3 regions of the Phyllobacterium sp. genome follow, and region 2 is predicted to be linked to each of the others. Evidence: riboswitches for the same ligand, from Rfam matches in the RefSeq annotation. Region 2 holds a riboswitch; each other region holds the start of a gene.
What was found. A riboswitch is a leader RNA that binds a small molecule or an ion and turns the genes downstream of it on or off. The one in region 2 is predicted to bind thiamine pyrophosphate.
Positions count from the first base shown of each region.

Region 1: it holds a riboswitch for thiamine pyrophosphate, as region 2 does, so the genes downstream of both, AAAB35_RS03945 (ABC transporter permease) here and thiB (thiamine ABC transporter substrate binding subunit) in region 2, are expected to answer to the same signal.
Region 3: it holds a riboswitch for thiamine pyrophosphate, as region 2 does, so the genes downstream of both, thiC (phosphomethylpyrimidine synthase ThiC) here and thiB (thiamine ABC transporter substrate binding subunit) in region 2, are expected to answer to the same signal.

Region 1 covers NZ_JBBNAM010000054.1:73,703-83,387, forward strand. Annotated here, with positions in the region: gene AAAB35_RS03940 (ABC transporter substrate-binding protein) at 1-927, opposite strand, end outside; gene AAAB35_RS03945 (ABC transporter permease) at 962-1,705, opposite strand; TPP riboswitch at 1,819-1,921, opposite strand; gene AAAB35_RS03950 (TadE/TadG family type IV pilus assembly protein) at 1,979-2,932, opposite strand; gene AAAB35_RS03955 (ABC transporter ATP-binding protein) at 3,080-3,841, opposite strand; gene AAAB35_RS03960 (ABC transporter ATP-binding protein) at 3,838-4,671, opposite strand; gene nikC (nickel transporter permease) at 4,668-5,597, opposite strand; gene AAAB35_RS03970 (ABC transporter permease) at 5,594-6,661, opposite strand; gene AAAB35_RS03975 (ABC transporter substrate-binding protein) at 6,683-8,293, opposite strand; gene AAAB35_RS03980 (dipeptidase) at 8,327-9,385, opposite strand.
Region 2 covers NZ_JBBNAM010000426.1:17,933-27,617, forward strand. Annotated here, with positions in the region: gene thiP (thiamine/thiamine pyrophosphate ABC transporter permease) at 1-1,095, opposite strand, end outside; gene thiB (thiamine ABC transporter substrate binding subunit) at 1,102-2,082, opposite strand; TPP riboswitch at 2,162-2,279, opposite strand; gene AAAB35_RS28155 (thiamine diphosphokinase) at 2,657-3,301, shown strand; gene AAAB35_RS28160 (hypothetical protein) at 3,388-3,669, shown strand; gene AAAB35_RS28165 (glycine zipper 2TM domain-containing protein) at 3,833-4,162, shown strand; gene AAAB35_RS28170 (ATP-binding cassette domain-containing protein) at 4,300-6,117, shown strand; gene AAAB35_RS28175 (ATP-binding cassette domain-containing protein) at 6,065-6,355, shown strand; gene AAAB35_RS28180 (hypothetical protein) at 6,355-6,477, shown strand; gene AAAB35_RS28185 (cell division protein ZapA) at 6,485-6,850, opposite strand; gene AAAB35_RS28190 (DUF4164 domain-containing protein) at 6,873-7,145, opposite strand; gene tkt (transketolase) at 7,492-9,477, shown strand; gene gap (type I glyceraldehyde-3-phosphate dehydrogenase) at 9,537-9,685, shown strand, end outside.
Region 3 covers NZ_JBBNAM010000120.1:2,601-12,285, forward strand. Annotated here, with positions in the region: gene AAAB35_RS08545 (RidA family protein) at 1-317, shown strand, start outside; gene rpsU (30S ribosomal protein S21) at 558-827, shown strand; gene AAAB35_RS08555 (NAD(P)H-dependent oxidoreductase) at 1,027-1,578, shown strand; TPP riboswitch at 1,627-1,745, shown strand; gene thiC (phosphomethylpyrimidine synthase ThiC) at 1,907-3,709, shown strand; gene thiO (glycine oxidase ThiO) at 3,714-4,673, shown strand; gene thiS (sulfur carrier protein ThiS) at 4,670-4,867, shown strand; gene AAAB35_RS08575 (thiazole synthase) at 4,871-5,644, shown strand; gene AAAB35_RS08580 (VOC family protein) at 5,665-6,057, opposite strand; gene AAAB35_RS08585 (metalloregulator ArsR/SmtB family transcription factor) at 6,071-6,361, opposite strand; gene AAAB35_RS08590 (Rrf2 family transcriptional regulator) at 6,451-6,900, opposite strand; gene AAAB35_RS08595 (hypothetical protein) at 7,205-7,396, shown strand; gene AAAB35_RS08600 (sulfate ABC transporter substrate-binding protein) at 7,617-8,624, shown strand; gene cysT (sulfate ABC transporter permease subunit CysT) at 8,722-9,564, shown strand; gene cysW (sulfate ABC transporter permease subunit CysW) at 9,548-9,685, shown strand, end outside.

The DNA of each region.
Region 1 (9,685 bases), on a different contig from region 2:
GGCGAGATCGCCGATGTCAGGTACCGTCTTGATCAGCCCGGCATCGTGCATGAACACGGCAAGCCGCTCATAGCGGCCGCGATCAAGCGCCGCTGGCCGTTTGGCAAAGCGCGGCAACGTATCGGTAAAGGCCTGCCTGTTGAGCGGATTGTCGAGATCCGGATAGGCTTTGATGAAGATCTGCCAGCTCTCGTCCGGATGATTGGTAAGGTAGATCGCCCCCTTCTCGACGGCGTTCAGAAAGCGCGGCAGCCGGTCGTCCGCCAACAGATCGCGGTGTGTCACGAAAATCAGCTCATCATAGATCGGTACGCCATGCTCTTCCGGATAGAAGGCCCTGCCCTCGTGGGCTTCCAGCGCCATCTGCGTCAGTTCGAAGTTCCGGTAGCCCCCGACGGTCGCATCCACCTGACCGGCGATCAACGAGGCCGAGAGGGCAAAGTTGACATTGATCAGTTCGACATCGGCGATTGACATGCCTACGGACTTGAGCATGGCGCCTAGCATCGCATCCTCGAAACCGGCGACGGAAAACCCGACCTTCTTGCCCTTGAGGTCCTTGAGGCTCTTGATCGGCCCGCCGGCCAAGGTCATCACAGTGTTGAGCGGTGTCTCGACCAACGTTCCGAAACGCACCAACGGCAAGCCTGCGTCATGGTCGAGATAAAGATTCGGCTGGTAGTGGATGGCGATATCGGCCTGTTTTGCCGCGACGAGACGTGGCGGCGCCGCAGGATCGGCCGGCGGTATCAGTTCCACATCGAGACCCACATCGGCAAAGTAGCCTTTCTCACGTGCGATAACGAGAGGAGCATGGTCGGGATTGACGAACCATTCGAGGAGCACCGTCAGCTTGTCGGCAGCCATGGCCGGTACCGGAAGCAGCGCGAGACAAACCGTCAGGATCAATGGGAGCGAGCGGAACATAGGTGGTCCTTTGTCGGGTTGAACGGAGGAATGGTCATGACTCGTGTGCCCAGGGGGTAAGATGCCGGGTAAGGGCATCGACGAGGAACCGCAGGGCGATGGTAAGAGTCGCGAGGATCATGAGCGCAGCGAACAGCGTTTCGGTCTGCATGCGGGCATTGGCCTGCAACATCACGAAACCGAGCCCCCGCGATGACCCGACCCATTCGCCTATCACGGCGCCGATCGGGGCAAAGACGGCGGCCACGCGAAGACCTGACCCGAGCGATGGCAAGGCGCTCGGCACGCGAACGAGAAGCAGCGTCGCAAGCGATGTCGCCTGCGTGAGCGAAGCGGCATCCAGCAGATCCCGGCTGGTGCGCTGCAATCCATCGGCAAAGGCAGACGCGACGGGGAAGAAGATGATGAGGCTTGCCATCACGACCTTGGACGCAAGCCCAAAGCCGAACCACAGGACGAGCAGCGGTGCGATCGCAAACACCGGCAGCGCCTGCAAGACGAGAAGCACAGGCCACATGACGTGGCGAAAGGCGGGCATGCCGGCCAGGAGGAGCGCTGTCAAAATTCCGGCAAGCCCGCCGAACAGGAGGCCCAGCACGATTTCCGCAACGGTGATCGAGGCATGCAAGCCGAGATAATGTCGCTGCTCGATGAGGGCGGCCCCAACTGCGGCCGGTCCGGGCAGAATGAAGCGTGGTGGTTGGAACAGCCAGACGACCGCCTGCCAGCACGCGGCGACGGCGGCAAGCGCCATGACCGTGCGAAAAACGAGGCGCATGGCCCGAGCCGTTACCGGCAAGACGCGGTCGATGTCAGGAAATAAGGCACGCTCTGGACTCCATCTCTGTTGGAGATCCGGACATGTGCGAGGATAAGGCTGAAATGGCGCGAACTATGCTCAATTCCCGTTCCTACGCCGGCATGACCCGGATCAGGTTCAAGGGTCCAGCTCGACGCTATCTCAGCACTGTACAGTGCCCCCCTCGGAATGAAATCATGATGGAGCGGCGCAAGGGCAAAGTCAATCGCGCCGCATCAAAGCAACCTGACCCTAGTGGGTCAGGCGGACGTTTTCGCCATCGACCGATTTGCAGGCCGCGTTGATCTTGTAGAAGAAGTCCTGGTCGGCCCAACCGCCGCCATCTTCCCAGGCGTGGCTGTGCGTCGCGTTATCACAATTCATCAGGTCATCGAGCGGCGGTTTGGATCCCGCCGGCAGTTGTACGCCGTCCACGAACAGGTGATTGACAGTATTTGGATCGTCTGTTCTCAGCGTGGAATTGTACTTGGCGTAGGACGAACTGTTGGTTGCTACGCAATTGACATAGCGGCCCGACGAATCGTTTTTGTAGCCAATGTCACAACCGTCGTTCTTGATCTCCATCTTGAGATAGAGTTTCGTGTAATCACCGAGATCGAAGGTGACGGGTGTGTTGATGTCCGGGTCCGTCTTGCCGCCGCCGCGTCCATTGTAGAGATTATGGTCGGTCGCCGTGTACTTGATGGTGCCGACCACAACCTCCGTGCCGTTGCGCACGACAATGATCGAAACTTTCTTGAACCAGTAACCGGTTACCTTGTCGATGGTGATCTTGGCCGTCGTAGGCTTGAGCGGCGCCAGCGCGGTGGCGTTTACACTGATCGGCATGTTGTCTTTATTGAGAACGTGCATGAACAAGGTGTTGGTCTGGCCACCAAGGCTGATCGTAACCTTTTGATTCGCCGTATTGAAGTTCACATTTATATCTTCCGCCTTGAGGCCGAGATTGGCCTGCAGGAAGGCCCGTGCCTTTGCCTCGGCAGTCGATTTGTTGGAACCGGTGAATACGGATGCCGCAGCGAGTGCCGCGGCATCCGCGGCATTCTGCAGGCGCGAGCGCTCGTTGCTCGCACGGCTGTAATCCACCGCGAGCCCGGCGAAACCCAGAAGCGGCACGAGCAGCAATGCAAATGTTATCGCGGTTGCCCCGCGGCGATCTTTTATAAATTGGCGGAAGTTCTTCATGGCCCCACTCCAGTCGATGAGCGCAACCATCAATTGCCCGGCGTAAACGCCCGCTTAGAAAATTCATTCAGATTTTCACGATTTCCCGTCGAACCGGCAGTTTCCACGAGAATGCCTCAGCAAATGGTAAATATTCAATGAAAATGACTAGGCATTCTGCACTGCCGGCCTGACGAATCCCTGGCTCGCGATGAGCAGGTTGCGCGTATAGTCCTGCGTGACGTGGCGCCTCGCAAGTTCCGAGGCGGTGAGCCGTTCGACTTCGGCTCCGTGCTGCATCACCATCAACCGGTCGCACATATGCGTGACGACGGCGAGATCATGACTCACCATCACGAAAGTCAACTTACGGTCGCGGCGTATCTGCTCGAGCAGGTTCAGCACCTCAGCCTGCACCGATGCGTCAAGCGCAGAGGTGGGTTCGTCGAGAAGGAGGATCGAGGGTTCGAGGATGAGCGCACGGGCAATCGCAACACGCTGCCGCTGGCCGCCCGAGAGTTGGTGCGAATAGCGGAAGCGGAAACTCGAACCGAGCCCTACTTCGTCAAGCGCCCGTAAGATGCGCCGTTCGATATCGCCGAAGCCGTGCACGGCAAGCGGCTCCAGGAGCAACCGATCCACCGTCTGGCGCGGGTGCAGCGAGCCGTAAGGGTCCTGGAATACCATCTGCACATCACGGTAAAAGGCCTTCGTGCGGGATGAACCGAGCGTTTTGCCATTCACCTCGATCGTCCCGCCAGTCACCGGCGCGAGCCCCGCCACGGCCCGCAGCAGCGTCGATTTCCCTGAACCGGATTCGCCAACGAGGCCGAAGGATTCCCCGGATACCACTTCAAGGCTTACGCCCCGCAAAGCGCGGAAACGATTGAACGTGACTTGGAGATTGTCGAGCTTCAGCGCCGGCGTCATGCTGCCCACTCCGGTTTGCGGTCGAGTACCGGGAGCGGATGCCGGTCCGCGCCGATCTCTGGCATGCAATTCAGCAGTCCCTGCGTGTAGGGGTGCTTGGCATTGCGCAGATCCTTGGCGGCAATTTCTTCTACGATCCGACCAGCATACATGACGATCACCCGGTCGCAGAACGAAGAGACTAGCCGCAGATCGTGCGAGATGAAGATCAGGCCCATGCCCCTGTCGCGTACGAGGTTGTCGAGAATGCCGAGCACGTCGAGCTGTACAGTAACATCAAGCGCCGAGGTCGGTTCGTCCGCAATGAGCAGTTCCGGCCCGGTTATCAGCATCATGGCGATCATGGCGCGCTGCCCCATGCCACCCGAAACTTCATGCGGATGCAAATCATAGACACGCTCGGGATCGCGTATCTGGACGGCTGCCAGCATATCGAGTGCGCGCCGGCGCGCTTCGCGCCTGCTGACCTTCTCGTGGGTGCGCAGCGTCTCCACGATTTGCCTTCCGATGCTCATTACCGGATTGAGCGAATATTTCGGGTCCTGCAGGATCATGGAGATTCGATTACCGCGCAGCGCGCGCCGTTCTTTGACCGAAGCACGAAGAAGATCGATGCCGTCGAAGTTGAGGGTCTTCGCCGTGATGCTGGCATGCGGCGGCGTCAGGCCCATTATGGCGCGGCCGGTCTGAGATTTGCCGGATCCTGATTCACCGACGATACCGAGGCGTTCGCGCCCCAGCGTGAACGAAACGCCGCGCACTGCATTGACGCTACCGGTACGGGTCGGAAACGTGACGCGAAGATCGTCAACCGTCAGCATCGTGCTCATTGGTTGTTGCCTCGCGGATCGAGTGCGTCGCGCAGTCCGTCACCCAGAAGATTGAAGCCAAGACTGACGATAAGGATGGCAAAGCCCGGCATTGCTGCCACCCACCATTGATCCATGATGAAGCGCCGTCCAGATGCGATCATTGCGCCCCATTCAGGTAATGGCGGCTGGGCGCCAAGACCAAGAAAGCCAAGGCCAGCGGCCGTCAGGATAATACCTGCCATGTCGAGCGTGACCCGCACGATCAGGGAGGAAAGGCAGAGCGGCATGATGTGGCGCAGCACAATGCGGGTCGGCGAAGCGCCCATCAAACGGACTGCGGCGATATAGTCGGAATTGCGCACGGTCAGCGTCTCTGCACGGGCAATGCGCGCATAGGGTGGCCATGACGTAATCGCAATGGCAATGACGGCGTTCTCGATACCAGGTCCGAGCGCGGCAACGAAAGCCAGGGCCAGGATGAGCTTCGGAAAGGCAAGGAAAATATCGGTGATCCGCATCAATACCGCGTCAATCCAGCCCCCTGCATAACCTGCAATCGTACCGACCAGCAGGCCGATGGGCGCTGCAATGATAGCGACCAGAATGACAACGTAGAGTGTCAGGCGCGAGCCATAGATCAGTCGCGAGAGAATGTCGCGGCCCTGATCATCTGTGCCGAGCAGATACTCACCGCCCGGTGGCAAAAGGCGCGCATTGCGAAGGTCGCCGGAGATTGGCGAATGCGGTGCAAGCAGCGGTGCGAAGGCGGCGACAAGCAGCAGCACGATGATGATTGCGAGGCCCACCAGCGCGAGGCGGTTGCTGGCGAAACGGCTCCAGACGAGATAGGCGCGGCCGAGACGCGCCTGAAGGCGCGATTGCGGACGGTCGCTCATCAGCCATTGGCGGCGCGTGAGAGGCGGTGTGTCGATTGCCTGGCTCATCGTGCGCGGGTCCGTGGGTCAAGCGCCCGATAAAGAAGATCGGACAGGAGATTGATGGCGACGAACACGGTGCCGATGATGATGGTACCACCCAGCACGGCGTTCATGTCGGCATTTTGCAGGGAGTTGGTAATATACAAGCCGAGCCCCGGCCACGAAAATACCGTCTCTGTCAGGACCGAACCTTCAAGCAGGCCGGCATAGGAAAGTGCAATCACCGTTACAAGAGGAACGGCGGCGTTGCGCAAGGCGTGCGCCCAGATGATGCGCGTTTCTGAGAGGCCCTTTGCCCGCGCCGCGACAATATATTCCTGCTCAAGTTCGTTGAGCATGAAACTGCGGGTCATGCGGCTGATATAGGCAAGCGAAAAATAGCCGAGCAGCGATGCCGGAAGAATGATGAAGCTGAAGATATTGCGGAAGGCTTCCCAATTGCCCTGCATCACCGCATCAAGGAGGTAGAAGCCGGTGATAGGCGTGAACGTGTATTCGTAAACCACGTCGATACGGCCGGGTCCCGAGGTCCATCCAAGCTTGGCATAAAACACCAGCAGAGCGAGAAGGCCGAGCCAGAAGATCGGCACCGAATAGCCGATCAAGCCGATGATGCGTACGAATTGATCGGCGAGGCTGCCGCGCTTGACAGCGGCGAGCACGCCGAGCGGCACACCGATACAGGCGCCGATAAGCGTACCGAGCGTCGCGAGTTCCATCGTTGCCGGGAAAACCCGCTTGATGTCGGTCATGACCGGGTTGGTTGTCAGCACCGAATTGCCGAAATCACCCTGCAATATGCCTTTTATATAGAGGAAAAACTGCTGATAGAGCGGCAGATTGAGCCCAAGCTCCTCCCGTACCCGTTCCACGACGTGAGCCGGGGCGCGGTCGCCGACGATCGCCAGGGCCGGATCGATCGGGATAACACGTCCGATAAAGAACGTGACTGCAAGAAGCCCGAGGAACGTGATGACCCCGATCACCACGAATCGTCCTGCTCCCCAGAGAAAGCTCGTGGCCCAGGCGCCGGAACGCCTGGACTCCATTTGTGTTTCGATATTGCTCATCCTATCAGCCCTGAGGCCCAATCACTTCGATACGTTGAAGACGTAGTTGGTGTCGAAGGATGGCCCGAGCTTGAACCCCTTGAGGTTCGAGCGAAGGGCGGAGACTTCCGTCTGCTGGAAAATCAAGACGAAGGGGCTGGTTGCGAGCACCTTCTTCTGGAGATCCTGATACATCGCGGCGCGCTTGGCATTGTCGCGCTCGAGCAGGGCAGCCTTGGTTTCCTTGGTCAGTTCCGGCACGTCCCAGGCGTTGCGCCATGCGAGGGTCTTGTTGGTACCCTCGTCAGAATTGTTCGGATTGTTGGTGAACGTATCGGCATTCGAGTTCGGATCCCAGTAATCGACACCCCACTGACCGATGTAAGAATCGTGGGTGCGCGCACGATATTTGGTAAGAGTCTGCTTACCATCGCCCGGGATGATTTCCATTTTGACGCCCGCTTGGGCCATTGTCTGCTGGACGGATTCGGCAATTCCCGTCACTGGCTGGTTGTTGCGCACGTCCATCGTGAAGGAGAACCCGTCCTTCAAGCCGGCCTTTTCGAGAAGTTCCTTGGCCTTGGCAACATCGAGCTTGTAAGGATTTTCATCGAGCTCGCCGAGGATACCCTTCGGCAGGAAGGTCTGGTGAATCTCGCCGATGCCCTTGATCAGCTTCTCACCGATCGCGTCGTAGTCGACGAGATATTTCAAGGCTTCGCGCACTTCAGGCTTGGCCAGATTGGGGTTCTTCTGGTTGAGACTGAAGTAATAGATCGTGCCCTTCGGGGCGTTGGTCGTAGTGATGTCGCTGTTCTTTACGACCTGCTCCAGATCGTTCGGTTCAAGGTTGCGCGCAACGTCGATATCGCCCTTTTCGAGCAGCAGGCGCTGCGCGGCACTTTCCTTAACGTGACGGTAGATGACGCGGTTGAGCGGGGCCTTGGTGCCGTAATAATTGTCATTGCGCTCGAGAACGATGATCTCATTGGCGCGCCAATCCCGAATCTTCATCGGGCCGGAACCGGCATAAGCTGTCTTCAACCAGGCCCAGCCGAAGTCGTCATTGACGACGTGCTCGGAGACGAGCTTCTTGTCGACCACAGAAGCGACGGTAGCGGTAAGGCAGTTCAGGACAAAGCTCGGCGCGTAGGCCTGGTCAACGGTGAAGACGAAGGTCGACCCATCGGTCGCCTTGGCCTTCTCGGTCACATTGTCGGGCTTCAGGCCGAACTGCGTCAGAATGAAGGCTGGGCTCTTGTCGAGCTTGACCGCACGCTCGAACGACCATGCGACATCCTCAGCGGTGATCGGATTGCCGGAGGCGAACTTCAGGTCGGGCTTGATCTTGAACGTGTAGGTAAGACCATCATCGGAAACCGTCCAGCTGTCCGCGATATCGGCGACGATCTTCGATGGATCGTTGATGTCGAGCCGCACCAGCTTGTCATAGGTATTGCCGTTGATTTCGCCGGTGGTGAGCTCGAATGCTTCGGCCGGATCGAGGGTGATCACGTCGTCGATGGCAAAGGCTTCAACCATCGTGTCGGCTGGCGTTGCTGCAAATGCCGGAGCGCCGGAAAGCAGGATTGCGGAAAGTGCGGCGCCGCCGAGCAAACGGCGGAATTTGGAGTCGATCTTATTCATCAGCATTGGTCAGTTCCCTGTTCTAGAGCGGTGTAATTTTTATTGTTTTTCTTCATGCCATGCGGAGCGCAGGACGCGCAGCCAATTGTTACGGCAGATTTTCGCAAGGTCATCCCCCGCATAGCCAGCATCCCGCAGGGCCGCAACGAGGTTTTGATTTCCACTCGCATCGCCAATCTCACCCGGAATCTTGGCGCCATCAAAATCTGAGCCGAGCGCCACGCAGTCGATTCCCATGCGGTTCACCATGTAATCAATGTGCCGAATCATGTCCGATAGCGGCGTATCTGCGTTCTCGCGTGCATCCGGGCGCAGCATGGCGACCGCGTAATTCAGGCCAACGACGCCCTTGCTCTCGCGCACGGCATCGAGCTGCCTATCGGTCAGGTTGCGCGCAACGGGCGTCAGGGCATGCACATTAGAGTGGCTGGCAACGAGCGGCTGATCGCTGATGCGCGCTATGTCCCAAAAGCCTTTTTCCGTGATGTGAGCAAGATCGATGAGAATGCCGAGCCTGTTGCAGGCGCGGACGAGTTCTTCGCCCTCGGTCGTCAGGCCAGGTCCGGTATCCGGGCCCATCGGGTAGGCGAAGGGCACGCCATGTGCGAAGATATTATTTCGGCTCCACACGGGACCAAGCGTACGAAGGCCTGCGGCATAGAAAACGTCGAGCGCTGAGAGGTCGGCGCCGAGCGCCTCGCAGCCCTCCATATGCAGGACCGCCGCAAAGGTGCCGCTGTTTATGCACGCATCAATTTCTGCCGTACTTCGGCAAAGCTTCCAGCCGCCACCGCGCTCCAGACGCAGGGCGATTGACGCCATTTCGAGTGCAATATCCAGAGACGGCGCCCGCTCCAGCGGCGCGGCCAGTGGCGTTGAATAGTGTCCATTGGCGTCGGGCGCCTTGAACGCAAGATCGCCCGAGGGAACGTAGATGGCACAAAGTCCGCCTGCCAGCCCGCCCTTCTGCGCCCGGATTTTGTCGATATGCCCCGAAGTTGTCCCCTCAACGAATTCCTGAACCGGATCGGCGCCGTCTCTCGAATGTTTCCACAACCGGTAAAGCACATCGTTGTGACCATCAAAGACAGGCTGCATTTCAATTCCCGATCAGGTTGGCAAAAGACGACATTTTCGTCGGGCGAGCATCCCGCCATCCCGAACCGACGTCGCCGAGTGACAAAAAATCATGACGCGAAAGAACAGGCAATAGCGTTGTTGTACAAAAGTATAAAGTCTGTGGGTTGGACCCCTTCGGCATTCAACCTCTGGCTTGATTGGCAACAGCGCTCGCTAAAGCCAAGCACGTGCTCCCAATTGGCTCAGTGGGGAATCCTGGCGCGAACCGAGGACGCCGAGAGGTGTGCGTCCCCTTCGAAAGTGATCCATGCCAAGTTA
Region 2 (9,685 bases):
TGCCCCGTAGCGCCGACGGGCCGCAACATTCTCGCGGGCCATGACCAGAGCCAGTGAAACGGTGACAGCCAGAAGACCCGCGGCCCCGCCAAGACCGAGACTTGTGAGAATTGCCCGCCATACCTGGCTTTCTCGGAGGAGGCGCGAAAGGTCGGCCGCAAGCCCGGAGACGACCGTTCCAGCCATGGGCAGGCCAACGAAAAGCACGCCGGCAAGAATGAGAAGCCCATCTCGCGATTTCGCCCCTAGCGACGGCCTGTCGAAGCGGCGCGCCATTGTGCGCAGACTGAACCCTTCCTCGGCGGGGCGACCCGCCATGCCGAGGAGGGTGAGAACCGCAACCGTTAGGCCCAGTTGCAAGAGAGTCAGCGATACGGCGCGGGCGATATCGAAGTCGAAGTGCAGCGCCTGGTAGATCGCCACTTCCAGCGTGGTGGCGCGGGGCCCGCCGCCGAGCGTGAGCACGATCGTAAAGGAGGTGATGCACAGCATGAAGATCAGTCCGGCAATGCCCGAAAGATTGCGCCTTATCACCGGCCATTCGATAAGGCGAAGTTGCGACCATGTCCGCATGCCGAGTTGCGCGGATAGTTTCCAATAGTCGGCCGGAATGGAATCAAGGCTGGCGAGAATAAACCGCGTTGCAAGCGGCAGGTTAAAGAAAACATGGGCAAGCAGTATGCCGGGGAGGCCATATATATTGGGTACGGCCTCCGATCCGGTTTGTGCGAGAAGGGTCGCGAACAGTCCGTTTCGCCCATAGATGCTGGTGATGCCGAGCACCGCAACCAGCGCCGGTAGAGCGAGGGGCAAGGCGAAGAGCCGCAGGATCATGGCGCGTCCCGGAAAATCCGGGTTGGCATGCAAGGCGCGGGCTAGCGGTATGGCAAAGGCGATGGAGAGTACCGTGGACAGCAATGCTTGCAGCAAGGTGAAGCGTGCGACGCGCCAGAGATAGCTGTCGAATGCCGCAAAACCCTCGGTATTGCCGCGCAGCGCTTCGCTGAGGAGACCAAGCAGTGCTCCGCCCGCCAGCACCGCGAGGAAGGCCAGCGCGAGCGCCCCGGCCATCGCTTTGAACGAGCGGTCGGTCATCAACGCCTACATGCTCATCGACGCAAGCCATTCGTCGATCCAGGCCTTGCGGTTCTTTGCAACTTCTTCCGAAGTGAACATCAGCGTTTCTGCAGGCTTCACCAGCGTGTCGAAAGCAGCGTTGAGAGGAGCGCTTGTCTTGGCGGCCGGGAACATCCAATTGTTTTCGGGAATGGCATCCTGGAACGCCGGAGACGTCATGAAGGCCAGGAACTCTTTGGAAAGAGGATTCTTTGCTCCGTTCGTCGTCTGACCTGCGACTTCGACCTGCAGATAGTGACCCTCAGTGAACGACGCTGCCTTGTATCGCTCGGTCTTCTCGGCGATCTGGTGATAGGCAGGCGATGTCGTATAGGAAAGGACCATGGGCGCTTCGCCCTTGGTGAAGAGGCCATAAGCTTCCGACCAGCCAGGCGTGACGGTCAAAACGCGGTCTTTTAGTTTCATCCAGGCTTCGCCCGCCTTGTCGCCATAAACGGATTTCACCCAGAGAAGCAGCCCGAGGCCAGGCGTCGATGTGCGCGGGTCCTCGATGACGATCTTCTGTTTCGGATCACCTTCGACGAGGTCCTTCAGGCTTGATGGCGGGTTCGCCAGCTTCTCGGTGTCGTAGATGACGGCGAAATAACCGTAGTCGAATGGAACGAACCTATCATCCGTGAAACCTGCCGGAATCGATACGGCGCTGGTGTCGATGCCATGTGGTGCGAAAAGCCCGGTCGTGGCTGCTTCATAGGTAAGGTTCGTATCGAGACCAAGAACGATGTCGGCCTTGGTTGAGGCGCCTTCGAGCTTCAACCGGTTGAGCAAGGCAACGCCGTCGGTGACGGCAACGAAGTCGATAGTGCACTTGCACTGCTTTTCAAAAGCCTCCTTCACCTTCGGGCCGGGGCCCCACTCGGCCGTGAAGCTTTCATAGGTATAGATCGTCAGCTTGCCTGCGGCCGTTGCTTCCGTCGAAGCACCAAGTGCCAATGCACCGATCATGAGTGCAGATTGCAAGAAAGTCGTTATCGGCCGCATCAGCGCCTCCTAAGGTTGGTTTTCAAAAGGATTGATGCGCTGGCCGGTCGCCGCGTCTAATCCCTCCGCCGGTACAAACCGGATCAGGTTCCGCGGGTTGGCAGGAATTCACCTTACGCCTCTCAGCCTGCCATTCATGGTAGGCACCCCGTTAGAGCGTTGCAAAGATTAGAGAAAAAGAGCGGGCCGCGCAAGCGGATTGCCTCTTTGGCGTCATGTGATGACCGTAGTTGCCTGGGCTTGTTAATCCGCGCTGATTAACCCGGATTTGTGTGCAGCCAATCGCCTGGTGATTTGCTAAGCTGCAGTCAGAAAAATAAAAAGACTAGGGGGCAGAAATGTTTGAACTCACAGACGGAGCCATGTTGGTGGTCATCGCCATCGCTACGGCTATCGGGGCCTACATATTCTACGGAATATCGCTCGTTCAGCTATCAGGATTTTAAGCGACCACGCTCGATCCCAGGGTCAACCCAGATCCCAAACCTCATATTGAACGACGCTAGGCGGCAGCAGTGCCACGTGCTATGGCCGCGTCATGATCAAATTTGTCATCCTTCTTGGCGGAACCGTCCACGTCAATGATCGCCTGAGGCATTTGGTCGCCGGCGCGCGTGTCCTTGCGGCCGACGGAGGCATTGCCCACGCCGAACCCCTCGGCCTCGAGCCCGAACTCTGGCTTGGCGATTTCGATTCAACCTCTCCCGAGCTTGATCGACGCTATGCGCATGTGCCGCGATCGGTTTTTCCCGCGGCCAAGGACATGACGGACGGCGAATTGGCCCTCAATGAAGCCTATCGCCTTGGCGCCACCGAAGTCATCTTGTGCGGGGCGTTTGGCGGCGCGCGTACGGATCACACGCTGTTGCATCTTACCATGGCAACGGCCCATGCGGCGGAGGGCCGCAAGCTCGTCCTGTCGAGTGGCGACGAGGAAGCGCATCCGCTGGTTGCGGGCTCGTATAGGTTTGATTTCCCCGAAAATATGCTATTCAGCATTGTTGCATTTTCGCCATTGCACGGGCTTTTTATTGAAGGTGCGCGTTGGCCTTTGGAAAATATGGAACTTTCTTTTGGCTCATCACTTACTGTTTCGAATTCGGTATGTGGAACGCTCCGTGTATCGCTCGATTCAGGTAAGGCAATCCTGATTGCTGCCTTGCAACCGGCCACCGGCTTGTAAAAATGAGTGCGGGATGCAATTGTTGCAGGACAGCATTGGGGACGCAAGCTGTTGAAATTTGGTTCTAACAACAGGAGAGGTCTTCCATGTTGAAAAGTTTGTCCACGATTGCAGTCGCCGGACTCCTGGCGTTTTCGGCCGCCGGGTGCACTACTGCTGATCAGCGCGTCGCCGGCTACGGCGTCGGCGGTGCGGCATTAGGTGCATTGGCCGGTGGCGCAATCAATGGTGGCAAGGGCGCCCTTGCAGGTGCTGCAATCGGCGGCGCCGGCGGTGCCTTGGTTGGTGCTGCCACCAACAACAATAGCAACCGTTATTGCACCTACGAGAATCGTTACGGCCAGCGCTATCAGGCCCCGTGCCGTTAATCGGCCAGAAATATCATGAAAACAGGCCGGGGTTTCCCGGCCTGTTTTTTTAGTAACGGAAGCTCACATTTGTTTTGTGGAAATGGGCGCGCGAATAACTTTCTTCTGCCGCATTGACGCAGCAGGGTCCGCCGCCATCTGATTAGGATTGAAAGGATTTGTCATGAAGTTTCGTCTAGCCGCGATAGCGGCATCCGCACTGCTGGCCGTCTCTGTTGCCGGTTGTTCAACGAGCGAGCAAAACGTACGTGGGGGGACGGGCGCCCTGATTGGCGGTGGCTTGGGTGCGATTGCCGGACAGGCACTGGGGCATGACACGAAAAGTACCGTTGTCGGTGCGGCAGGCGGTGCATTGCTCGGTGCCGCGATCGGAACTGTAACGACGCCGCAGGGCCAGACTCAGAACCTCTGCCGCTACCAGCGGCGTGACGGTTCTATCTACACGGCGCCGTGCGAAGGCAGCGGTGGCGGCGCCTACGGCGGGGGATACTGATTCCCACCCGCATGATCGAACACGCAGGCCGGATAATTTTCCGGCCTGTTTTATTTGACAGAGCCAAGTTTCTCGCCGACAAGGCCATGCGCCGGGGCCGATCCCGGTTTGTTTACTATTGCTGGATCTGAAATTTCATGGCCCCACCGCTGCTTCGTCTCGACCAGATCGCGCTGACATTCGGCGGCACTCCGCTCTTGAGTGATGCCGCCATCTCGGTCAGCGAGGGGGACCGCATTGCCCTTGTCGGCCGCAATGGTTCGGGGAAATCGACGTTGTTGAAAATCGCTGCGGGCTTCATTGCGCCGACCGATGGGGAGGTGTTCAAGCACCCCGGCGTGACGGTGCGCTATCTCGCACAGGCGCCTGACATGGATGGTTTTGCCACCGTTCATGACTATGTGGAAGCGGGGCTCGGGCCTGCCGATGATCACTACCGCGTCGGCTATCTGCTCGAACATCTCGGGCTCACCGGCGCTGAAAGGCCAGAAAATCTTTCGGGCGGCGAAACGCGCCGTGCCGCGCTCGCCAAGGTGCTCGCGCCGCAGCCGGATATTCTTCTCCTCGACGAGCCGACCAACCACCTCGATCTTACGACGATCGAATGGCTGGAAGGCGAACTTCGCCAGATGCGTTCGGCCCTGGTGGTCATTTCGCACGACAGGCGTTTTCTCGAAAATGTCAGCCGTTCGACGATCTGGCTCGATCGCGGCGTCACGCGACGGCTCGAACAGGGATTTGCTGCCTTCGAGGAGTGGCGCGACAAGGTCCTCGAAGAAGAGGAGCGCGACCTCCACAAGCTCGGGCGACAGATCGTGCGCGAGGAGCATTGGCTGCGCTATGGCGTGACGGCACGGCGCAAGCGCAATATGCGTCGCCTTGGTGAATTGCAGACAATGCGCAGCGAATTCCGCAATCACCGGCGCGCGCAGGGAACGGCTGTCCTCAAGGCAAGCGATGCCAGGGAATCCGGCAAGCTTGTGATCGAGGCCGAACATCTATCGAAGGCCTATGGCGACAATGTCCTTGTCAATGATTTCTCCACGCGCATCCAGCGCGGCAATTGCGTTGGCTTCGTAGGTCCGAACGGCGCCGGCAAGACCACGCTCCTCTCGCTGCTCACCGGCCAGCTTGGGCCGGATAGCGGCACGTTGAAGCTTGGCACAAATCTCGAGATCGCTGTCCTCGACCAGAGACGCGACAGCCTCAATCTGGAGCAGACGCTGTCGGATTATCTGACGGATGGGCGCGGCGAGAACGTCATCGTCAATGGCGAGCAACGCCATGTCGCCTCGTACATGAAGGACTTCCTGTTCCAGCCGGAACAATTGCGGACGCCGATCCGGGAACTTTCCGGTGGCGAGCGGGCACGGCTGATGCTGGCACGGGTGCTTGCGCGGCCGGCGAACCTTCTTGTCCTCGACGAGCCGACCAACGACCTCGATATGGAGACGCTCGATCTCCTGCAGGAACTGGTCGCGGGTTTTCCTGGTACCGTGCTCCTCGTCAGCCATGACCGCGATTTTCTCGACCGGACGGTCACGTCGGTGATTGCGCCGGAGGGCAACGGACGCTGGCTCGAATACGCCGGCGGCTATACGGACATGCTGGCGCAGCGCAAGGAAGCTCTGGCCACGCGCAAGGAGATCAAGGGCGCAAAGGCATCAACGTCGACCAATGCAATCGTGGAGAAGACTGCGCCGGCCCGCGAAGAAAAGCGCAAGCTTTCCTACAAGCAGAAGTTCGCGCTTGAAACTCTGCCCGCCAAGATAGAGACGCTGCACACGGAAATTGCTGCGCTCGAGAAGAAGCTCGCCGACCCGGAACTGTTCGCCAGGAATGCAACCCTGTTCAACAAGACCGTCGATGACATTGCCAAAAAGCGGCAAAACCTTGAGGCGCATGAGCACGAATGGCTCGAACTCGAAATGCTGCGCGAAGAGATCGAAGGGTGATTTCCGGCCGCTCGATCAGGAACGACTGGCGCAGGGGGAAGTCAACGCCGCCATCGGCGAGTTCATCGCCGGGCTTCCCGATGGCTTTGCAACGGTGGTCGGCGAGCGTGGCTTGAAACTGTCTGTTGGCGAGCGCCAGCGCGTCGCCATTGCCCGCGCACTTTGTGCGGGTCCGAAATTGCTGCTCCTCGACGAAGCCAGCTCTGCATGGGACGAGGGGGCACGGAGGCCGACATAGTGGAAGGGCTGCGGCGACTGAAGGATAACGTAACGATTATCGCCATCACGCACCGCACGAAGATGATCCGTACCGAGCACCGTCTGGTCAGGCTCGTTGATGGCGCAGCATTCGTGTCGTAACGCGGAGCTAATTCGCCTTTGGCGCGAGCTTGGTTGTAAGCGTCTCGATACGGTTCGTCACTTCGGAGAGGGCGCCGGTAATGGCGGCATCGTTTTTGTCGGCGCGCATCAGCGCCTCGTCGCGGCTCTTGCGCAGCGCCTCGGTTTCATTGTCAAGCCCCTTTACCCGCATCTGCAGTTCGTTGAACTCGTCCATTACCATGATGCCCGCCATCACGGTCAGGCGCAGGTCGCCAATCTCGCCGAAGGAGGATTTGAGGTGCGTCACGTAACGGTCGAACCGTTCGGCCAACCCGGTCAGGTGTTGTTCCTGGCCTTCGTCGCAAGCCATGCGGTAGGCCTTGCCATCGATCGTAACGGTTATTGTGGCCATGGCGTGCTCTCCCTTTAGCCTTTCAGCGGTCCAGAACGGTGCGGATGGATTCCATCGCAGCCACGAGACGACGCGAAACCTCCTTGTTTGCCGCTTCCAGACGTTCGGCACGCCCCTCGGACGCATCGAGTTCCTGGGCAAGCTTGCGCCGGTCCATATTCATGCGCTGGACCTCTTCTTCGGCTTCAGCGAAATCGCCCTCGTGCTCCAATCGCATGTCCACCGCATCCTCGAGGGCAGCCAGAGCTTTTCCCAATCGTTCAAGGACCTGTTTGAGGGTGGCTTCCGATGCCATTTTCGTTTCCCCTTATGTGTCACCCTTTTAGCGAATCGCAAAAAGAAGAACAGCTTATGCACCGGAGTCTAGAGGTTGCATGAACGTTGCGTCAATCAATCCACGCTGTCATCGTTCAGTCATGCACTGATAATCGAACCGCCGGGCCAACCAAGGCCGATCAAATTTTGTCGCGAGCCGTGACAAACCCCGAGATTCGGCGCAATCAAATGGGCCAATATTGCCTTGGTGACGGCTGGTTTTATTGACTCCCTGATGACACCTGCTATGTGTCGCGTGCCTTTTGGATTTTGTCTGACCGGCTTCCAGAAACGGCGTCTCCTTTCCTCCACGAAAGACGGTAAACATGACCAATTCTGAAAAATCCAACCAAATGGCCAATGCGATCCGCTTCCTGTCGGCGGATGCTGTCGAGAAGGCCAATTCGGGCCACCCCGGCCTTCCCATGGGCGCAGCAGACATTGCGACCGTCCTTTTCACCAAGTATCTCAAATTCGATCCGAAATCGCCGCAATGGCCGGATCGCGATCGTTTCGTGCTTTCCGCCGGTCATGGCTCGATGCTGCTTTATTCGCTGCTCTACCTGACGGGCTACGAGGACATGACGATCGAGGAAATCAAGAATTTCCGCCAGCTCGGTTCGCGTACCGCGGGTCATCCGGAGTATGGTCATGCTTCGGGCATCGAGACGACAACCGGTCCGCTTGGCCAAGGTCTCGGCAATTCGGTCGGCATGGCCCTTTCTGAGCGCATCATGAACGCGCATTTCGGCAACGATCTTGTCGATCACCACACCTATGTCATTGTCGGCGACGGCTGCCTGATGGAAGGCATCAGCCAGGAGGCGATCGCACTCGCGGGCCATCTGAAGCTCAACAAGCTGATCGTGTTCTGGGATCACAATAACATTTCCATCGATGGCCCGGTGTCTCTCGCCGACAACACCGATCAGCGCGCCCGTTTCGAGGCTTCCGGCTGGCATACGCTGGAGATCGACGGCCACGATCAGGACGCGATTGCCGCAGCCATTGAGGATGCACACAAGTCCGACAGGCCGACGATGATCGCCTGCCGCACCACGATCGGTTTCGGCGCGCCGACGAAGGCCGGCACCAACAAGGTACATGGTTCGCCGCTCGGGGCCGAAGAACTTGCCGGAGCCCGCAAGGCGCTCGGCTGGACCGCGGATCCGTTCGTGGTGCCCGCCGATATTCTCGAAGCGTGGCGTGCCGCAGGCCAGCGTTCGGTCAAGGCACATGCGTCATGGAGCAACCGCCTTGCCGCTGCGGATGCCGGCGTGCGCGCCGAATATGAACGGCGCATCGCAGGCGATCTTCCGGCCGGGTTCGAGGCCGCGATCATCGCCTACAAAAAGAAGCTGTCGGAGGAAAAGCCGAAGGTTGCAACGCGCAAGGCCTCCGAAATGGCGCTCGAGGTCATCAACGGCATTGTTCCCGAAACGATCGGCGGTTCAGCCGACCTTACTGGCTCCAACAATACCAAGACCAGCCAGACCAAGAACATCACGCCAGAGGACTATGGGCAGCGTTACGTCCATTACGGTATCCGCGAGCACGGCATGGCGGCCGCGATGAACGGTATCGCGCTGCATGCCGGCCTCATTCCTTATTCGGGCACGTTCCTTACCTTCTCCGACTATGCGCGCGGCGCGATGCGTCTTTCCTGCGTGATGGGTGTCCGTGTCATCTATGTCATGACGCACGACTCGATCGGTCTTGGCGAAGACGGTCCGACACACCAGCCAGTGGAGCATCTCGCCGCATTGCGGGCCATCCCGCACAACTACGTCTTCCGTCCGGCGGACGTCGTTGAAACCGCGGAGTGCTGGGAACTCGCGCTCAAATCACGCAAGCGCCCTTCGACCCTCGCGCTTACCCGCCAGAATTTGCCAACGGTCCGTACGGAACATTTTGACGAAAACAAATGCGCCTATGGCGCCTATGAGCTTGCGGCAGCGAGCGGCAAGGCCGAAGTCACGATCTTCGCAACCGGCTCCGAAGTCGAAATCGCGCTTGCCGGACGCGAGCAGCTTGAGGCCAACGGCCATCCGACTCGCGTCGTCTCGGTTCCATGCTTCGAACTTTTCGAGGAACAGAGCGACGATTACAAGAACAAGGTCATCGGCGATGCGCCCGTAAAGATTGCCGTCGAAGCGGCGATCCGCCTCGGCTGGGACCGTTTCATCGGTCTCGACGGCACCTTCATCGGCATGACCGGTTTTGGCGCCAGCGGCCCGATCGAAGCGCTTTACAAGCATTTTGGCATCACCGCGGACGCAATTGTCGCAGCGGCGACCAGTAAGTTGAAATAGTCGATCGATTACCAGCATAATCCAACCAAGGGCTCCTAACCCCCAAGGGAGAGACAAAAATGACAGTTCGCGTTGCAATCAACGGTTTTGGCCGCATTGGCCGTAATGTTCTTCGGGCGATTGTGGAATCCGGCCGTACCGACATCGAGGTCGTTGCGATCAACGATCTAGGCCCTGTGGAGACCAATGCCCATCTGATGCGCTACGA
Region 3 (9,685 bases), on a different contig from region 2:
CGCGTATGAGCCAAGCTGTCATCCATGGCAATACGGTATACCTCGCCGGCCAGGTTGGTGGCCCCGGCAAGAGCGTTACCGAGCAGACCAAGGACGTCCTTGCGTCGGTCGATAGCCTGCTCAAGGAGGCCGGCACCGACAAGTCGAAGTTGCTGCAGGCCATCATCTGGCTTGATGACATGAAGGACTTCGGCGAGATGAACGCGGTTTGGGATGCTTGGGTCGACCCGGCCAACACGCCGGCCCGCGCGACCGGTGAAGCAAAGCTCGCAACGCCTGAATACAAGGTCGAGATCATCATCACCGCTGCTCTCTGATTCGGCGCCGGCGCACGATCACGCGCGTCGTTCGCGCTATTGCTACGGTAATCGTGCCGAAAAGGCCGTTTCTTGGCGGTAAAGCCCGAGTAAATTGCGCGGGCAGACTGGATTTTTGGCGCGGAAATGCATAAAGTCCGCGCTTCTCCGGATTGCCACAGGGGCAATTCTTCAAACGCTTGTCTGATTGTGGCCAATTGCGATTGCGCAAGACGAGGCAAGCATGGGTAAGGAAAACGATTGCAAGTACTCGTCCGAGACAACAATGTTGAACAGGCCCTCAGGGTCCTGAAGAAGAAGATGCAGCGGGAGGGTCTCTTCCGCGAAATGAAGGCGCGCCAGGCATTCGAAAAGCCGTCCGAGCGCCGTGTGCGGGAAAAAGCCGAAGCCGTCAGCCGTGCCCGCAAGGCAGCTCGCAAGCAGGCACAGCGCGAAGGTCTTCTGCCCGGTCCGAAGAAAAAGGAACGGCCGCCTCGTCCAAACGGCAACGGTGGCGATTTCAACCGATAGTTGGTGACCGGTTCGTCCGGTCATTTATAGCGAGAGAACCCGCACGGCTTTGCCGGGGCGGGTTTCGTTTTGCCCATGCGGCGCGGGACTACCTGCCGATATCATATCATGGGCGGTTTCCGGAAAGTGCCTTCTTGGCGGCGCAGTGCGGCTTGCTTATTCATGCTGGCGTTCAGTCATGCATGATGGAGACAAGCATATGGCGCTCAAACTCAACATTATTATTGCCAGCACACGCCCCGGCCGCGGCGGCCCGGCGGTTGCAAAATGGTTTCATGAATTTGCCAGGCAGGACGCCCGGTTCGAAACCGTCCCGAGATCAACCTGCCTCTCCTTGACGAACCGCATCATCCGCGCATGCAGAAATGAGCGCGCTCACACCAAGCGATGGAGCACCATTGTCGATGCGGCCGACGCAACGGTATTTGTTACGCCTGAGTACGATTATTTTGCTCCGCCATCCCTCATCAATGCATTGATCTATCTGTCGAAAGAGTGGAACTACAAACCAGCGGGCTTTGTCAGCTATGGCGGCGTTTCCGGGGGCTTGCGCTCGGTCGAGTCGGTAAAAGGGTTGGTCGCGGGCTTGAGGATGATGCCAATTCCGGATGGTGTCCCGGTGCATTCGTATCAGCAGTTCATCGATGATGAAGGTGTCTTCCAGCCGACCGAATCGATGACGAACAGCGCTACGACCATGTTGGCGGAACTCGCCAAATGGGCAGCGGCCTTGAAGCCCCTGCGCGCCTAGTCGGATGCCGACCCGCTTGACAACGGCGTTGCGGGCGGGTCTCTTACAGATATTCACCAGGGGAGTCCCGGCAAGGGGCTGAGATACTGCTGGCCATCGGCAAGCGCAGTGACCCGTTGAACCTGATCCAGTTCATACTGGCGTAGGGACGGTGCAAAAGTCTTCGCGGGCGATTGGGTCCTGATTCCCGTCAGGGTTCGCGAAAGCCTTTCATCTTTCCGGCACAGAACTGGGTTTCGCGCTTGCAGCGCCGCCACATGCGGCATGCAGGCAATTTGAACTTGCGGGCGTCTCTGAACGTGCGTTCGCGGAGCAAAGGAACCTTATGATGACCGCAATCACTCCAACCGTTTCGGCAGGTTCGCTGCCGGCTTCGACCAAGATTTACAAACCCGGGCGCATCCACGCGGATATACGTGTCCCGAGGCGGGAGGTCGCCGTGCATCCGACCGCGGGCGAACCGAACGTCACGGTTTATGACTCGTCAGGGCCCTATAGCGATCCACTCGCCGCGATTGACATTGCGCGCGGCCTGCCACGCATTCGCGAGACCTGGCTCGACGCACGGGGCGACACCCGCGCCTATGAGGGCCGTCATATTCTTCCCGCGGATAACGGCTTTGCCACGGGCGACCGCCTGACCCCGGCATTTCCGGTTCGCAACAGCCCTCACATGGGTAAGGATGGATCGGCCGTCACGCAACTCGCCTATGCAAGAGCCGGGATCATCACGCCGGAGATGGAGTTCGCCGCGATTCGCGAAAATCTTGGCCGCGATGTTGCAAGATTCGCGGCGGCGCGCGATGGCGAATCGTTCGGAGCGGCCGTCCCCGATCACGTGACGCCCGAATTCGTGCGCGACGAGATTGCACGAGGCAGGGCAATTATCCCCGCCAATATCAATCACCCGGAACTCGAACCTATGATCATCGGCCGCAATTTCCTCGTCAAGATCAACGCCAATATCGGCAATTCCGCGGTCACGTCGTCGATGGCCGAAGAGGTCGAGAAGATGGTATGGGCGACCCGCTGGGGCGCCGATACGGTGATGGACCTTTCCACCGGGCGAAACATTCACAACATTCGCGAATGGATTATCCGTAACTCGCCAGTGCCGATCGGCACGGTGCCGCTCTATCAGGCGCTGGAAAAAGTCGGCGGCGTTGCTGAGGACCTGACCTGGGACATCTTCCGCGATACGCTGGTCGAACAAGCCGAACAGGGGGTCGATTATTTCACCATCCATGCAGGGGTGCGCCTTCACTACATTCCGCTTACCGTAAACCGGGTGACGGGCATTGTTTCGCGCGGCGGCTCGATCATGGCGAAGTGGTGCCTGCATCATCACAAGGAGAGCTTCGTCTACGAGCATTTCGCGGAAATCTGCGACATCTGCCGCGCCTATGACGTGTCCTTCTCACTGGGCGATGGGCTGCGGCCGGGCTCGATAGCGGATGCCAACGACACCGCGCAGTTTGCCGAACTCGAGACGCTGGGCGAACTCACGCAAATTGCCTGGGCCAGGGATTGCCAGGTAATGATCGAGGGGCCGGGCCACGTCCCGATGCACAAGATCAAGGAGAACATGGACAAGCAGCTCGCCGTTTGCGGCGAGGCGCCGTTCTATACGCTTGGACCACTGACGACGGACATTGCACCCGGATACGATCACATCACCTCCGGCATCGGCGCGGCGATGATCGGCTGGTTCGGGACGGCGATGCTTTGCTACGTCACCCCAAAGGAACACCTTGGCCTCCCTAATCGCGACGACGTCAAGGTCGGCGTCATCACCTACAAGATCGCCGCCCATGCGGCCGATCTTGCCAAGGGGCATCCGGCCGCCAAACTGCGTGATGATGCGCTGTCGCGGGCCCGCTTCGAATTTCGCTGGGAAGACCAGTTCAATCTCTCCCTCGATCCGGAAACGGCCCGCCTCTATCACGATGAGACATTGCCGAAGGAAGCGCACAAGGTGGCGCACTTCTGCTCCATGTGCGGGCCGAAATTCTGCTCGATGCGCATCTCCCACGACATAAGGGCAGAGGCGCAGAAGGAGGGAATGGCGGTCATGGCTGCGAAGTTCCGCGAGGGCGGCGATCTCTATATGCCGCTCGACAACGGTGTCTGACATCATGGCTGTTCTTGTCAGAGGAGCCGGCGTTGCCGGCCTTGCGGTGGCGCATGAACTCATGTCGCGTGGTCTCGATGTGACCGTTGTCGATCCGTCGCCGGATGGGCGAAGGCCGGCGTCCTGGTATGCCGGCGGCATGCTCGCACCCTATTGCGAAAGGGAAAGCGCCGAACAAGCAGTTGTCGACCTTGGATTGGCGGCGGCTGATTGGTGGGAAGCGGCGCTTCCCGGTACTGTGACCCGAAACGGGACGCTGGTTCTCGCCTCTGGCCGCGACCAGAAGGAACTCGATCGCTTCGGCACGCAAACGTCTGGGTTCGACTTGCTCGACGAAGAGTCGGTCGCTGCGCTGGAGCCCGATTTGGCTGGCCGTTTTCGCCGAGGGCTCCATTTCGGTACCGAGGCGCATCTCGACCCCCGGCACGCGCTGGTCAGTCTGGCGGCAAAACTTGCGGCCTCCGGCGTATCGTTCGAATCCGATCAGTCGGCCGCCCCACGCTTTGACTGGACGATCGAATGTCTCGGCCGTGCGACCACTGATGAAGGCATCCGCGGCGTGCGCGGTGAAATGCTGCTGTTGCGCACGACGGATGTTTCGCTCGCGCGCCCGATTCGCCTCGTTCATCCGCGCTTTCCCGTCTACATCGTGCCGCGCGCCGGTCAGACCTTCATGGTGGGAGCAACGATGATTGAAAGCGATGCTACGGGGCCGATCACCGTACGCTCGACGATGGAGCTAATCAACGCTGCCTATAGCCTGCATCCCGCCTTCGGTGAGGCGGAAATCATCGAGACGGGCACCGGCATTCGGCCGGCCTATCCGGACAACCTGCCGCGCGTTGTTCGCGACGGCAATGTGATCAGCATCAACGGGCTTTACCGGCATGGTTTCCTGCTCGCACCGGCGATGGCGCGACAGGCTGCGAGTATGATTTTCGATCAAGGGAACGAGGTACAATGAAACTCATCGTCAATGGCGAAACCCGTGATGTCGCTGCGCATTTCCTCGACGCCTTGCTCACCGAACTGCAGTTCGAGGGAGACTGGCTGGCGACTGCGCTGAATGGCGAACTCGTCCGGTCGACGGAGCGCCCGGAATGTTTGCTCAAAGAGGGCGACCGCGTCGAAATTCTGACGCCGCGGCAAGGGGGCTGAAGCATGCTTACGCTCTACGGTATCGAGCTTGCCTCGCACCTATTGCTCGGGACGGCCCAATATCCTTCACCAGCGATCCTTATGGAAGCAATCAAGGCTTCCGGCACGGGGGTCGCCACGGTGTCACTGCGACGCGAAACAGCGGGCGGCAGTTCCGGCGACCGGTTCTGGTCGTTGATCCGCTCGTCGGGCGTACGCATCCTGCCGAATACCGCCGGTTGCCACACTGTCAAGGAAGCCGTGCTCACGGCGCAGATGGCACGCGACCTGTTCGCTACCGACTGGATCAAGCTGGAGGTCATCGGCAATCACGATACGCTGCAACCGGACGTTTTCGCCCTTGTTGAAGCCGCGCGCGTGCTCACGGATGACGGGTTCAAGGTTTTTCCCTATACGACCGACGACCTCGTTGTGGCTGAACGGTTGATCGGTGCCGGCTGCGAGGTGCTTATGCCCTGGTGCGCGCCGATTGGCTCGGCGCAGGGACCGCTTAACCTTCACGCCCTCCGTTCGTTGAGAGGTCACTTTCCCGATATTCCGATGATCGTCGATGCCGGTCTCGGCCGCCCGTCGCATGCGGCAACGGTCATGGAACTCGGCTTTGACGCGATCCTTCTCAACACGGCAGTTGCAAAGGCCGGCGACCCGGTGGCGATGGCCCACGCGTTCGCGAAGGCAACCGAAGCCGGCCATGCCGCCCACCGGGCAGGCATGCTGGAGCCGCGCGATGTCGCCGTGCCGTCGACACCGGTGATCGGCACGGCCGTGTTCAGTTAAGTTGGGACAGTTTCGAGCCCTTAATCGGCCTTCATCTCTACCAATTGAATGAGATTTCCGCAGGTATCATCGAAGACTGCCATCCTGACGGGTCCGGCATCCATCGGTTCGCGCGCGAAGGCGACGCCGAGCGAACGAAGCCTGTGATATTCGGCATCGACATTATCGACCTTGAACGATGTCGCCGGGATACCGTCCTCAACGAGCGCGGCCTTGAAAGGCTTGACGGCGGGATGTTCGCTCGGTTCGAGAAGCAGTTCCGTTCCTTCGGGGTCTTGCGGCGAGACTACCGTCAGCCAGCGATGTTCTCCCATGGGCACGTCATGCTTCAAGGTGAACCCCAAAACACGCGTGTAGAAGTCCATGGCTTTCGACTGGTCGTCCACAAGGACGCTGGTCACCCAGATTCTCATCGGGTTCTCCTTTCTAGAGGTGGTTGCGAAGCCAAAAATCAACCGCTTCTCGCAACGGACCAGGATCGAGACAGTGAATCTTGGTCCGGCCCGACCATTCGACACGGACAAGGCCGGCTTTTTCCAGCATGTCCAGATGCTGCGTGACCGCCTGACGCGAAAGGGCCATCCCATTCTCCGCGTAAAAAAGAGCGCAGATTTCGAATAACGATTGCCTCGGACGCTCGCGCAGTCGATCTATGATCTTGCGACGGGTTGGGTCGCCAAGCGCCTTGAAGAGGCGATCGAGTTCATCATCGTTCACAGCCTAAATATGCAATAATATTATTGCATGTCAAGGAGCAGCCATAGATTGCTTTGGGACTATGGGCGCATGGTGCCTGAGCGAACGTTCTAGCTGTCAAGCAAGGCCGCGGCGTTGTGATTTTCGCCGTAGACGAGGCAGTCGGCAATCGTCGTCTTGTCGAGGACGCCGCGCGTCACATTGGCAACTTCGTTGAAAACGTGGCGAATTTCACAAGTCGCCTCACTGGCGCAGTCCTCGCAGCGGCGATAGGCGATCTTGCTGAGGCAGGGCAGGGGCGCGATGGGCCCGTCGATAAGCCGTAGCACCTCGCCAAACGTAATGTCCTCGGCGGGCTTGAGCAGCAGGTAGCCGCCCATCTTGCCCCGACGGCTCATGACGATGCCCTGATGCTTCAGATCTAGAAGAATCTGTTCGAGAAACTTCTTCGGGATGTTTTGCTCTTCGGCAATATCGGAGATGAAGAGCACCTTCTCGGCATCCGCTCTGGCGAGTACGACAAGGGCCCGCAGTGCGTACTTGGCTTTTTGCGATATCATTTTCTTTGCCTGACTACCGTTTGGGTGCAGTCATAGTCCGTCGCATAACTTTTTCTAGTGTAGAAGGGTTAAAAATTTGAGTTATTTTTGCGGCAGAGAAATGGCTTAAAAATGGTGTGTAAGGCGCTGAAAAATAAGAATTCATTAAGAACCCCGCGTGACGGACGTCGATATTTTCACAAATTTGATACACGATTGATCCGGTAGAGATTATTGACAAATCATTTCAACCCGTCATCATCGGATATCGGTTGACCCCAAAGGCAACTGCACTCTGCAACCGCAACCATTTTCGGAGGTCGCAATGTACAGTGAAGTATCGAACATTTTCAGTCGTGCCGAACGCTTGTGGCGCGAAGTATTCACGGCGGATACGTTGGACCTTACCTCAGGTGACGCGAAAAAGCGCGACTGCGAGGAAGCCTCGGCCAAGCGGCATCGCAACTGGACGGAGGAAGACTTCCTCTGGTGCTGGCAGCATCGCGGATTCTGGTAATCGCCTGCGCTTCGTCGGACGGTGGACCACGGTATGGGTTCTTGCTCACTATTCCTTGCGTTGTAGAACTGGATTTCATTTGTAGGTGTAATATTAGAACAAACATTCTTTCGTATAGGGGCAGGCATCGCCATTCTGGCAAAAATTGCCCCTCTCAAACCCGAGCGGCAGTGATCATCAGTGCCGGTGCATTCGCTCCCGGCCCTCGCGGGAGATTTTAATGAAAAGATTACTGGTTTTGACGGCCGTGGCGCTTGGGTTCAGCCTCGCCGCGGCGAAGGCGGCCGACGAGCCGACCGATATTCTCAACGTATCCTACGATATTTCACGTGAACTCTACGAGCAGATCGACAAGGCGTTTTCGGCCGCTTACAAGAACGAAAAGGGCAAGGAAATCACCGTTAACCAGTCGCATGCCGGCTCGTCCAAGCAGGCGCGCTCAATCCTCGAGGGCCTCGAGGCCGACGTCGTTACGTTCAACCAGGTGACCGATGTCCAGGTCCTGCACGACAAGGGCGATTTCATCCCCGCTGACTGGCAGTCGCGCCTGCCGAACAATTCATCGCCCTACTATTCGCTGCCGGCTTTTCTGGTACGCGCCGGAAACCCCAAGAACATCAAGAATTGGGACGACCTGGTACGTGACGACGTCAAGGTCGTGTTCCCAAACCCCAAGACGTCGGGCAACGCACGCTATACCTATCTTGCCGCCTATGCCTATGCACTCGAAGCCAACAACAAGGACGAAGCGAAGGCGCAGGAGTTCGTCAAGAAGCTGTTCGCCAACGTGCCGGTCTTCGATACGGGTGGGCGCGCGGCGACCACGACCTTTGCCGAGCGCGGCATCGGCGACGTGCTTATTACTTTTGAGGCCGAGGTGCTCGGCACGCGCAAGCAACTGGGCGAAGACAAATACGAGGCTGTGGTTCCTCCGGTCAGCCTGCTCGCCGAATTTCCCGTCACAGTCGTGGACAAGGTCGTCGACAAGCGCGGCTCACGCGCAGTTGCGGAAGACTATCTCAAATTCCTCTACACGCCTGAGGGCCAGGACATCCTTGCGCAGAACTTCAATCGCGTGAACGATGCTTCCGTCAAGGCGAAGTATTCGGACCAGTTCCCGGAAACACGGCTTCTGACGGTGGAGGACGTATTTGGTGGCTGGAACAAGGTTACCAAGGAGCATTTCTCCGAAGGCGGGATCCTCGACAAGGTGTTCACCAAGCGCTAGCCGTGTGAACCACAGGGGACACGGCGCAGCGACGATGCTGCGCCGTTCTATTTGCGGTCCGTCTTGCATTCGGGCATGCACAAGCTAGAAAGCTGGAATGTCATTGTTTTCAAGGTCTTCTTCGCGCGGAATCCTGCCCGGCTTTGGTCTCACCCTTGGTGTTACCTTGCTCTACTTCATCGCAATCGTGGCGCTGCCGCTTTTCGCCATGCTCTACAAGTCGGTCAATCTCGGCTGGGCCGATTTCTGGACGATCGTTACATCCGAGAGGGCGCTTGCAACTTATCGGATAACCGTGACGACGGCGGCGCTGGCGACCCTTCTCAATGCGATGTTCGGCCTGCTTCTCGCCTGGGTGCTTGTTCGCTATGACTTTCCGGGCCGCCGGCTTCTCGACGCTATCGTCGATCTACCCTTCGCATTGCCGACCGCAGTCGCGGGCCTCGCCCTCGTAACCGTCTTTTCGGCCAATGGCTGGTTCGGTCGCTATCTCGAGCCGCTCGGCATCAAGGTAGCCTATGCGCCGCTGGGGATTGCGCTCGCCATGATGTTTACCAGCATTCCCTTCGTCATCCGGACAGTTCAGCCGGTGCTGGAGGATCTCGCAACGGATGTCGAGGAGGCGGCCCGATCGCTTGGCGCTTCCAATTGGCAGATATTTTCGAGGGTCATCTGGCCGGCAATTTTGCCAGCATTCATAGCCGGTTGCAGCCTTTCTTTCGCCCGAAGCCTCGGTGAATTCGGTGCCATCGTCTTCATTTCGGGTAATTTGCCGTTCGAAACCGAGGTCATGTCGCTGCTCGTATTCATAAGGCTTGACGAATACGATTACCCCGCCGCTGCGGCGCTCGCCACGGTGATGCTGGTCACTGCCTTTCTCATGCTTGTCGTAACAAATTCCATCCAGGCCTGGCGTCTCCGCTATGCAGAACGCAACTGAATCCGCCCTGCCTGCCCCAGCCGCGACAGCCCAATTCTCGCGGCGTCCTGGAACGCCGGCGGTAAGTACCATGCACCGTGTTCTGATCGGTGCAGCGATCCTCCTTTCGCTCCTGTTTATC